3 regions of the Cellulosilyticum sp. ST5 genome follow, and region 2 is predicted to be linked to each of the others. Evidence: predicted binding sites of a transcription regulator. Region 2 holds the regulator's gene; each other region holds the start of a gene.

Region 1 (3,287 bases), 1.6 Mb from region 2:
ACGGGTGTTACCTTTATAGCGAGCCCCATCAATAGTTGTAGGAAACATAAATGGACTATCTAGCTCAGAGGAATTAATGGCAGTAAAATAACGATTTAAGGTCCAACCGCCACGGCCTTCTCTGGCAGAGATACCGTCTGTTTCATAAACTCTTGTTCCCAATACTTTGACATTAGGAAGTTTCTTTTCAACTTGATTTAAATAAATACCAGCTCTAGTTAAACTGTCACCAATAGCAAGCAGCCTTACAGGGGTTGTGTTCGAGGTATCTACCAATTCAACAGAAACATTTTGTTCTGCAAGAGTTGTATCATTACTTAGATAAAAGTTTAAATCAAAACGTTTATTTAAAGGATATTCATTTAATGAACCTGTTTTAAAAGACCAAGAGTCTTCTGAAGCTATCCCATAAGATGATACAACGTTTAAATTATAGTTGGAAAATTGAGATAAAAAGGCATTTTTATTAAAAATAGTATAGTTCTCTACAGTTGTATTGGTGCCTTCTAAAATAAAAAGCTCTTTAGGTAAAAGAAGTCCTTCCACATTTAAATTCGTATAATCTAAAATCGTTGTATCGGTTTTAAGGTTTTCACTTGTTAAAGTTTGATTTTCTATGGGATTAAAGGTTGCTCCTAAAGTAATCTGACCTAATAAAGTTGTAGATAATAACAAAACAGCACATTGTGTGACAAGACGTTGTCGTAATTTCATAGTTGATGCGCACCTCCAAGCTATAGTTTAGCGTGAACTAGCTAGTTTTACAATATAGTCAAGTGGAAATGTTATGAAATAGAAATAAAAGAAGCCTATTTGTTATAAAAGTAAAGTTAAAAAGTAATAAATCCATTGATTTTTAGTAAAAAATCTTCTCAATATGATATAATAAGTGATAAAATAAATTGATAGTATAAAATGATACTAAGTAGAAAAGTGGTGAGTGAATGGAACTCCTAAGAGATAAAAATGGATTAACGGAGCAAGAATTTTTACAAAGCTATGATTTAGCTAAATATGAGAAGCCTTCTGTAACTGTAGATATGTTGTTGCTTACAGTAGGAGATAAGGAAAATACTGATATTAGGAAACTGCCAGAAAAAGAACTAAGAGTACTTCTAGTAAAAAGAGGTGAGCATCCTTTTCTAGGAAATTGGGCGCTTCCTGGTGGATTTGTAGGCATGAAAGAAGGCTTAAGGGAAGCTGCTTATCGTAAAATTAAAGATGAAACGAATGTAACGGATATTTATCTAGAACAGCTTTATACCTTAGGGGAAGATCAAGAAGAAGTAGAAAGGGACCCTAGAACCAGAGTTATTTCTACTTCCTATATGGCATTGGTAGACGAATCAAAATTGAAACCAAGTGCACATCGTACAACAGATGAAGTAAGCTGGTTTAGTGTTAAGAAAAAACCTACTTTTAGTGGAAAACAGGGCTATGCCTTTGTAGAAACCTATGAGCTTACTTTAGAATCAGATGGTGGCGCCATAAAGATAGGCTATCAAATTAAAGAAGTATACGAGTCAAAGACGCCTTATCCTGTAAAAACCACTAGATATGAGAAGCTAGATGGTTATGAAGATGGTTTGGCATTTGACCACTATAAATTAATCGACAAAGGTTTAGAACGTCTTAAAAATAAAATTGAATATACACCTTTAGCATTTACACTTTTACCTGAATACTTTACTTTAAGTGAACTTCAAAAGGTATATGAAGTTATTTTGGATAAAAAACTTTTGAAAGCTAACTTTAGAAGAAAAATTGCTCCAATGGTAAAGAAAACAGAAATCATACAAAAAAGAGGACATCGTCCAGCTAATTATTATCAGTTTAATGAAGAATGGCAACATGATTTTATGGGATAATCAAGTGAAAAACAGGCAATAAGTCTATACAATGAAAAAACACTATCTTACAGTATGTTAAATATGCTGAAAGATAGTGTTTTTTATTGTGATAATTCTAAATAATTTGCAAGTCATATTGACAAGATATTAACAAAGTAGTAATCTGAATAATGATTATTGTTAATAAATTAACATAAATTTCAAGTTAGAGCACCAGTTAAAATAAGGAGGCAATTATGGGAGAAGTTATTAAGTGGCATGAACTAGATCAGATACTTGAAAGAAATGGGTTAGAGCCAAGTAGTATTATTAGTATTTTACAAGATATTCAAGAGATTTATCGCTACATACCAGAAGAGGTTTTTCCTTATTTATCAGAAAAATTAGGGATGAGTACTGCCAAAATTTATGGTGTAGCTACTTTTTATGAAAATTTTTCATTAGAACCTAAAGGAAAGTATGTTATTAAGATATGCGATGGTACAGCCTGCCATGTTAGAAAATCAATTCCTATTTTAAATGCCTTAAGAGAAACCTTAAGTTTATCAGAAGAAAAGGTAACGACAGATGATTTATTATTTACAGTAGAAACGGTTTCTTGTTTAGGTGCTTGTGGACTTGCTCCCGTTATGACCATTAATGATAAGGTTTATGGTAGTATGACACCGGAAAAAGCAAAAGCTTTATTATCTGAACTAAGGGAGGAAGACTAAGATGCTAAAAGATAGAGCAGATTTAGTGCAAATGAGGATAGCTTGCAAGGAAGCACTTGAGTTAGAAAAAATAAAAATCTTAGTTTGTTCAGGAACAGGTTGCATTGCAAGTGGCTCTTTAGAGATTTATGAAGAAATGCTAAGGTTAATGAAAGAAGAAGGACTTAATTGTAGTGTGAATTTAGAAGAAGAACCACATGACTCTTCAATTGGTATGAAAAAAAGTGGTTGTCATGGCTTTTGTGAAATGGGACCTCTACTTCGAATAGAGCCATGGGGTTACTTATACATAAAAGTAAAGGTAGAGGATTGTAAAGAGATTATAGAAGAAACGATTAAAAAAGGTCAGTGTATTGAACGTCTTATTTATAAAAAGGATGGTAAGGGCTATAAAACCCAAGCAGAAATTCCTTTTTATAAAAAACAGACAAGGCTTGTTTTAGAGCATTGTGGGCATATTGATGCTACATCTATAAAAGAATATTTAGCTGTAGGGGGCTATGAAGCCTTAGAAAAGGCTTTATTTGATAGGGATGATGAAGGCATCATTCATGAAATTACAGAATCCAATTTACGAGGTAGAGGTGGTGGTGGTTTTCCTGCTGGTAGAAAATGGACACAGGTAAGACGTCAAGTAGAACCTACGAAATATGTTGTATGTAATGGAGATGAAGGAGATCCAGGTGCTTTTATGGATAGAAGTATTATGGAAGGTGACCCTCAT
Region 2 (3,287 bases):
CTTTAGACATATCAATGATTTTACTTGCTGTTTGATTGATAAAATAACGGTCATGGGAAACATAAAGGACAGTGCCTTCATAGTTTAATATGGCACTTTCTAGAATTTCCTTTGAAAGAATATCTAAGTGGTTAGTCGGCTCATCTAAGATGAGAAAATTGGCTTTAGAAAGCATGATTTTGGCTAATGCGACACGGCCTTTTTCACCACCGCTTAAGCTACTAATGGGTTTAAAAACATCATCATTCGTAAAGAGAAAAGCAGCCAGTACATTACGGATTTCTCCATTTTTAAGTTCTGGGAAAGTACCTTGGATTTCTTCCATAATGGTGTTAGAAGTATCTAAGGTAGCATGTTCTTGATCGTAATAGCCTACAATAACATTGCTTCCTAATTTTAGGGTACCCGTTGTAGGAGTCATTTGATCTAAAATCATACGAAAAACAGTGGTTTTACCAACGCCATTAGGACCTACGAGAGCTACTTTATCCCCTTTTTTGATTTCCATATTCATATGACTAAAAATCGGGCTGGTATCAAAGGTTTTACTTAATTCACTAATGCTTAAGACATCATTGCCACTTACAACTCTTGGGGTGAGCACCAGCTGCATAGGTTTATTATCAATCATTGGCATATCCATGACTTCTACTTTTTCTAAAGCTTTTTCACGGCTACGAGCACGTTTAATAGATTTTTCCCTGTTAAATTGTTTTAGCTTAGCAATAACCGCTTGTTGGTGAGCAATTTCCTTTTGCTGTTTTTCAAAGTGTTTCATAGCCACTTCATATTCTTTTTCACTTTTGATGATGTAGTCGCTGTAGTTACCGTTGTAAACAAAGCTACGTCCAAATTCTAAGTGAACGACTTTAGTGACGATTTTATCTAAGAAGTAACGGTCATGGGAAATAATAAGGACAGCACCTTTATAGCTACGTAAAAAGCCTTCTAGCCATTCGATAGCTTCAATGTCTAAATGGTTGGTAGGTTCGTCTAAGAGTAATAAACTAGGCTCTTGAAGTAGGAGCTTACCTAGAGCGACACGGTTTTTTTGTCCACCTGATAAAATAGACACTGGTTTATCATAAATGGTTTCATCAAAGCCTAAGCCTTTGAGAACGCCTTTGACTAAACTTTTGTATTCATAACCCTTACTATTTTCAAATACCATACGTTCAGCATCATATTTATGAATGAGTTCTAAAGAACCGGTCTTAGCGATTTCAGCTTCCATGGCATGAAGTTTTTCTTCTAAGGCAATAACTTCATCAAATACATGTAGGAGTTCCTCATAGACGGTAGCTGTAGAATCTAACTCCATATGTTGTTTTAAGTAACCTATGGTGCAGTCTTTAGTAGAAGTAATGGTACCTTCATCTGGTTCTAATTCCTTAGTTAGAATTTTAAAAAGGGTGGTTTTACCTACACCATTATTTCCTATTAAAGCTACTTTCTCATGGTCTTCGATATGAAAACTAATATTTTTTAAGATTTCTCGGTCAATAAATGTTTTCTTGATATTGCTACATGAAATAATCATAATATCCTCCTTGTAACGCCTTTTATTATTTTAGCAAATAAAAGCGCAAATTGAAAGAAAAGGGGCCAATAATCTACATTGACAAAAAAAAAACTTAAATGCTATACTAGGGTTATGAGTTTGCGTATATGAGGAGATGAGAAGGTGACGGAAGAAAGAAAGATTTCTATGAATGTAATACGGAGATTGCCACGTTATTACAGATATCTGGGAGAATTGTTACAAAAAGGAGTAACCAAAATCTCCTCCAGAGAATTAAGTGAGAAGATGAATGTGACCGCATCACAAATTCGTCAAGACCTTAACAATTTTGGAGGCTTTGGGCAACAGGGTTACGGATACAATGTGGAGTACTTGCATACAGAGATAGGAAAGATATTAGGACTTCACCAAAACTATAAAATGATTATTGTAGGCGTAGGTAACTTAGGACAAGCTATTGCTAATTCAACATCATTTAGTAAAAGAGGCTTTAAGTTAATCGGTTTATTTGACGTTAATCCAAGACTAATTGGTATGAGCATACACGGGGTAGAAGTACAAGATATTGACAAAATGGAGCAGTTCGTAAAAGAAAATGAAGTAGAAATTGCTATTTTAACAATGCCAAAAACAAGAGTAAAAGAGACAGCTGAGAGTTTAGCAAAATGGGGGATAAAAGGCTTATGGAACTTCTCACCTGTGGATTTATTCGTACCAGATACAGTACAAGTTGAAAATGTACACCTTTCTCATTCATTAATGACTTTGGCTTATAAGATTAATGAGGCTGAGGTTGAAAGAGAGAAGAAAGATAAGAGTGAGAGTATAGGGCAAATTGAAGAATAAAATGTGGGCTTAATGGATTTCTTTGGGAATGATGTTGAGTGGGGTGCAGTATAAAAGAGTGAATAAAGAAATGCCTGTGAGGCTTTTGTTGGGAAAACAGAAGGCTTATGGGCATTTTTTTGCGTTTAAAGAGATAGATCTTTAGGTAACAGGGGAGTAAAGGCGAAAAAGTGAGAACAAAGATAAAGTGAACGTTTCCTTTTGTAAGTAAGTTGCGATCAGAAGCTAATGGGAAGAAATGAGAGGGATGGCTACCCTCCGGGGTTCCGCTCCGTATTTTCGCAGGCACTAAGCTCATTTTTTTGATGAACGGTCGAAACTCGCTGGCGCTCAAACAGTCTCCCTAAAACCCATCAAAAAAATTCGCTAAGTGCCTGCTGAAAATACTCGCAAGTCACCCCTTGAGGACAGCCATCCCTCTCATTTCCATCAGCTTTCTGGCGTAAAGATGCTTTTTATAAAAAGAATAACTTAGATAATGTCGAAAATAGACGAACCCTTTTTGTTGTTATATGTATTTTATTAAGAGTACAATAAGTCTATAAAAGAATAGGCATGAATAGTGTTATAGAGGGAGAGGGTTATTTCGCGTTGTTTTTGTGTAAATTGTATGGGTGTGTTTATAATAAAATAAATTGGTTTATTAATACTTTGTGGCACTGTATATGGATAATTAAACTTAGAGAAATAATGACAATATGTAAGAGAAAAGGAATAACTATTTTTATATGTTTACTGTTGGGTAAGTTATTGTTAATAAAACAAAAAAGTGGATGTAGGAAATGGATATTTATTTATATTCATGATGTTCAACAGAAGAAAACAAGTAGGATATTAATAAATAAAAAGAGAATTTAAGAAGTGAGAACGAAAAGGATATCTATTGTTCATATGAAAGTGGAACTAGGATAGGCATAGT
Region 3 (3,287 bases), 710 kb from region 2:
TTGAAGCTCTTGGATGTACAGGTGGATGTTTAGGTGGTGTTTTAACCGTTGAAAATGCATTTGTAAGCTGTAATACACTTAAAAAATGGATCGATGAGGAAAGTACGGAGCAAATTGTAAAACACTCAGATGTTTGGAAAGCATTGAAAGAAGAAGCTTGTTATTTTGAAAAAAGTATTACACCAAGGCCGGTTTTTACACTAGACAGTGATATGGAGAAAGCAATTGCAAAGATGGAAGGGATAGAAGAACTCTATAGCCGTTTGCCACAAATAGATTGTGGAGCTTGTGGGGCACCTACTTGTAGATGTTTTGCAGAAGATGTTATTAAACAAAAAGCAAAGATTGAAGAATGTGTCTTTATGCTAAGAGAAAAGATTAAAGATTTATCTAATCAAATGCATGCATTAACACAAATAAATGTTCCAACAGAAAAAGGAAAAAGAAAAAAGGAGGAGATCAAATGACAGTAGGAGAACTCAAAGCAGCTTTAAATTTAAAATTAGTAGCAGGAGAAAGTGGCTTATCACGTGAAGTAAAAGATGGCTATACAGGGGATTTATTAAGTTTTGTTATTGCACATGCGAAAGAAGATGATGTATGGATTACTGTACAAGGACATATGAATACGCTAGCAGTAGCTGTTATGGTAGGTATATCAGCTATTATTTTGGCAGAGGGTGTAGAGATTGATGAAGCTGTAAAGTTAAGAGCAAACCAAGAAAAAATACCTGTATTTACCTCAGAAAGTAATAGCTTTACATTAGCCAATCAAATTGCAAAGCTATTGTAAAGGAGGTCAGTATGTCACTGATATATGATTTTCATATTCATACTGCCGTTTCTCCGTGTGCTGATATAACCATGACACCCAATAATATCGTGAATATGAGTATACTTAAAGGTTTACAAGCTATTGCGATTACAGATCACCAAACAACTGCGAACTGTGAGGCTGTTATGAAGGTTGGAAGAGAAAAAGGGTTATTGGTTATACCGGGCATTGAAATCGAATGCATGGAAGAGTTCCATTTAATTGCTTTGTTTGCTAATTTAAAAGAAGCAGAGGATATAGGGCGGTGGATTAATGAAGGACTTCCTAAAATTAATAACCGAAAAGATTTATTTGGTCCACAGCTTATATTAAATGAAGAAGATGATATTGTAGGAGAATTAGAACAGTTACTTTTAACGGCTACTCAAATAACCGTATCAGATATAGTAAAAGAAGTGAGACGAAAAAATGGTGTCATTTATCCAGCGCATATTGACCGAAATAGCTATAGCATTTTATCTAACTTAGGAGCTGTACCAGAAGAATTAAATTTTAATATACTGGAGATTTCACGAAAAGCATCCTTTAAAGAATATGAAAATATGTATAATAGATGCACAATTATTCAATCGTCTGATGCACATTATTTATCAGATATTGCTGAAAACGGAAGGGTTTTACCAAATTCAAATCATGAATTGATTCATCTGGTCCACCAATTAAATAATAATAACTAAATAAAATGATAATAACATACAAAAACTGACATAAAATTCATTGAAAGTATACAACATTACTGAAAGTTCAGAATTTGTTGATTGACTTTAATTATACTTTGTGGTATTTTCATAAAGTAATTACCTATTTTGTATCATTTTTGTTATTTTTTTAACAAAAATGATAGAACCTATGGAATAAGGAGGATATATTATGGCATGTGAAAGTTGCAATAATAAGCTAACCCAGAGTTTATATGCTGAGTTAGAACAGTTCATTAATGAGCTACCTGAAAAAAAGGGGGCACTTATTGCAGTATTACATAAGGCACAAGGTTTATTTGGCTATTTACCTAAAGAAGTTCAAATGTTTGTAGGTGAAAAGCTCAATATTCCTGTTTCACAAGTCTATGGCGTAGTAAGTTTTTATTCCTTTTTCACCATGACACCAAAAGGAAAATACCCTATATCTGTTTGCCTCGGAACTGCTTGTTACGTACGTGGTGCAGATAAAGTATTGGATGCTTTCAAAAAAGAATTGGGTATTGAAGTAGGACAAACAACAGCTGATGGCAGATTCTCATTAGATGCACTCAGATGTGTAGGCGCATGTGGTCTTGCACCCGTTGTGCTTATTGGGGAAAAAGTATATGGCCGTATTGGCTCAGCAGAAGAAGTGAAGAAAATCCTAAGTGAATATGATGAAGCGTAAGGAGGAAAGCTATGCCAAAAATAATGTCTTTAGACGAATTACAAGCTTTAAGAGATAGTGTTAAAAATAAAATAGATTTAAGAGAAAAGGGCGATCACGTAGATCAGATGATTGTTATCCGTGTTGCAATGGCAACCTGCGGAATAGCAGCAGGTGCAAGAGATATTATGAATTATTTTTCAGAAGAAGTACGCGCACGTGGGCTTAATAATATTGTTCTTACACAAAGTGGTTGTATGGGCTATTGTTATGCAGAGCCTACAGTAGAAATCACTATTCCAGGAAAGGAACCTGTTGTTTATGGTGATGTTAACAAAGCACGTGCAGCAGAAATATTAGAAAAACATATTATTGGTGGGGAAATGATAGAGGGCATCATACCTGTTGCTCATAAATCACTAGACGAATAAAGGAAGGAGGCCCTAGAATGTCTAAGTATACAATGCATATTTTAGTGTGTGGTGGAACAGGATGTCTGTCCTCACAATCAAATGAAATCGTGGATCAACTTATTGCTCATATTGAAGAAGTAGGAATGAGTGAAGAAGTACAGGTGTTAAAAACAGGATGTTTTGGATTTTGTGAAAAAGGTCCAATAGTGAAAATACTTCCAGACAACACCTTTTATGTACAAGTAAAACCAGAAGATGCAGAGGAAATTGTTAAAGAGCACATTGTTAAAGGAAGAAAAGTACCACGTTTACTTTATGAAGATCCTACAACAGAAGAACATGTTTCTGACTCTAAACATATGGATTTCTATAAGAAACAAATGCGTGTTGCACTGCGTAACTGTGGATTTATAGATCCTGATAATATTGAAGAATACATAGCAAGAGATGGTTATGCCGCTTTAGCTAAAGTTTTAACCATGACACAAGAAGAAGTTATTAATGAAGTAAAAGCTTCAGGACTTCGTGGCCGTGGGGGCGGTGGTTTCCCAACGGGACTCAAATGGGAGTTTGCTTATAAGAATAAAGCAGATCAAAAATATGTTGTTTGTAATGCCGATGAAGGAGACCCAGGCGCATTTATGGACCGTTCTATTTTAGAAGGAGATCCCAATTCTATTGTAGAAGCTATG

Evidence for each region. The regulator Rex, encoded in region 2, represses fermentation and respiration genes when NADH is low (regulators of the CRP and FNR family bind a similar motif). The targets are predictions, from matches to a motif close to ATTGTTAANTANTTAACAAT.
Region 1: a site for Rex is predicted at 2,027-2,046, ahead of QTL86_RS09775 (complex I 24 kDa subunit family protein). Genes of this name have one in related genera too.
Region 3: a site for Rex is predicted at 1,652-1,671, ahead of QTL86_RS05335 (complex I 24 kDa subunit family protein). Genes of this name have one in related genera too.

The regions. Positions count from the first base shown of each region.
Region 1 is NZ_CP132338.1:2,006,280-2,009,566, reverse strand. It holds gene QTL86_RS09785 (SGNH/GDSL hydrolase family protein) at 1-714, opposite strand, end outside; gene QTL86_RS09780 (NrtR DNA-binding winged helix domain-containing protein) at 945-1,868, shown strand; gene QTL86_RS09775 (complex I 24 kDa subunit family protein) at 2,087-2,563, shown strand; gene QTL86_RS09770 (NADH-ubiquinone oxidoreductase-F iron-sulfur binding region domain-containing protein) at 2,565-3,287, shown strand, end outside.
Region 2 is NZ_CP132338.1:363,154-366,440, forward strand. It holds gene abc-f (ribosomal protection-like ABC-F family protein) at 1-1,540, opposite strand, end outside; gene QTL86_RS01710 (redox-sensing transcriptional repressor Rex) at 1,685-2,368, shown strand.
Region 3 is NZ_CP132338.1:1,075,868-1,079,154, forward strand. It holds gene QTL86_RS05320 ([Fe-Fe] hydrogenase large subunit C-terminal domain-containing protein) at 1-467, shown strand, start outside; gene QTL86_RS05325 (DRTGG domain-containing protein) at 464-793, shown strand; gene QTL86_RS05330 (PHP domain-containing protein) at 805-1,512, shown strand; gene QTL86_RS05335 (complex I 24 kDa subunit family protein) at 1,706-2,203, shown strand; gene QTL86_RS05340 ((2Fe-2S) ferredoxin domain-containing protein) at 2,215-2,613, shown strand; gene QTL86_RS05345 (NADH-ubiquinone oxidoreductase-F iron-sulfur binding region domain-containing protein) at 2,631-3,287, shown strand, end outside.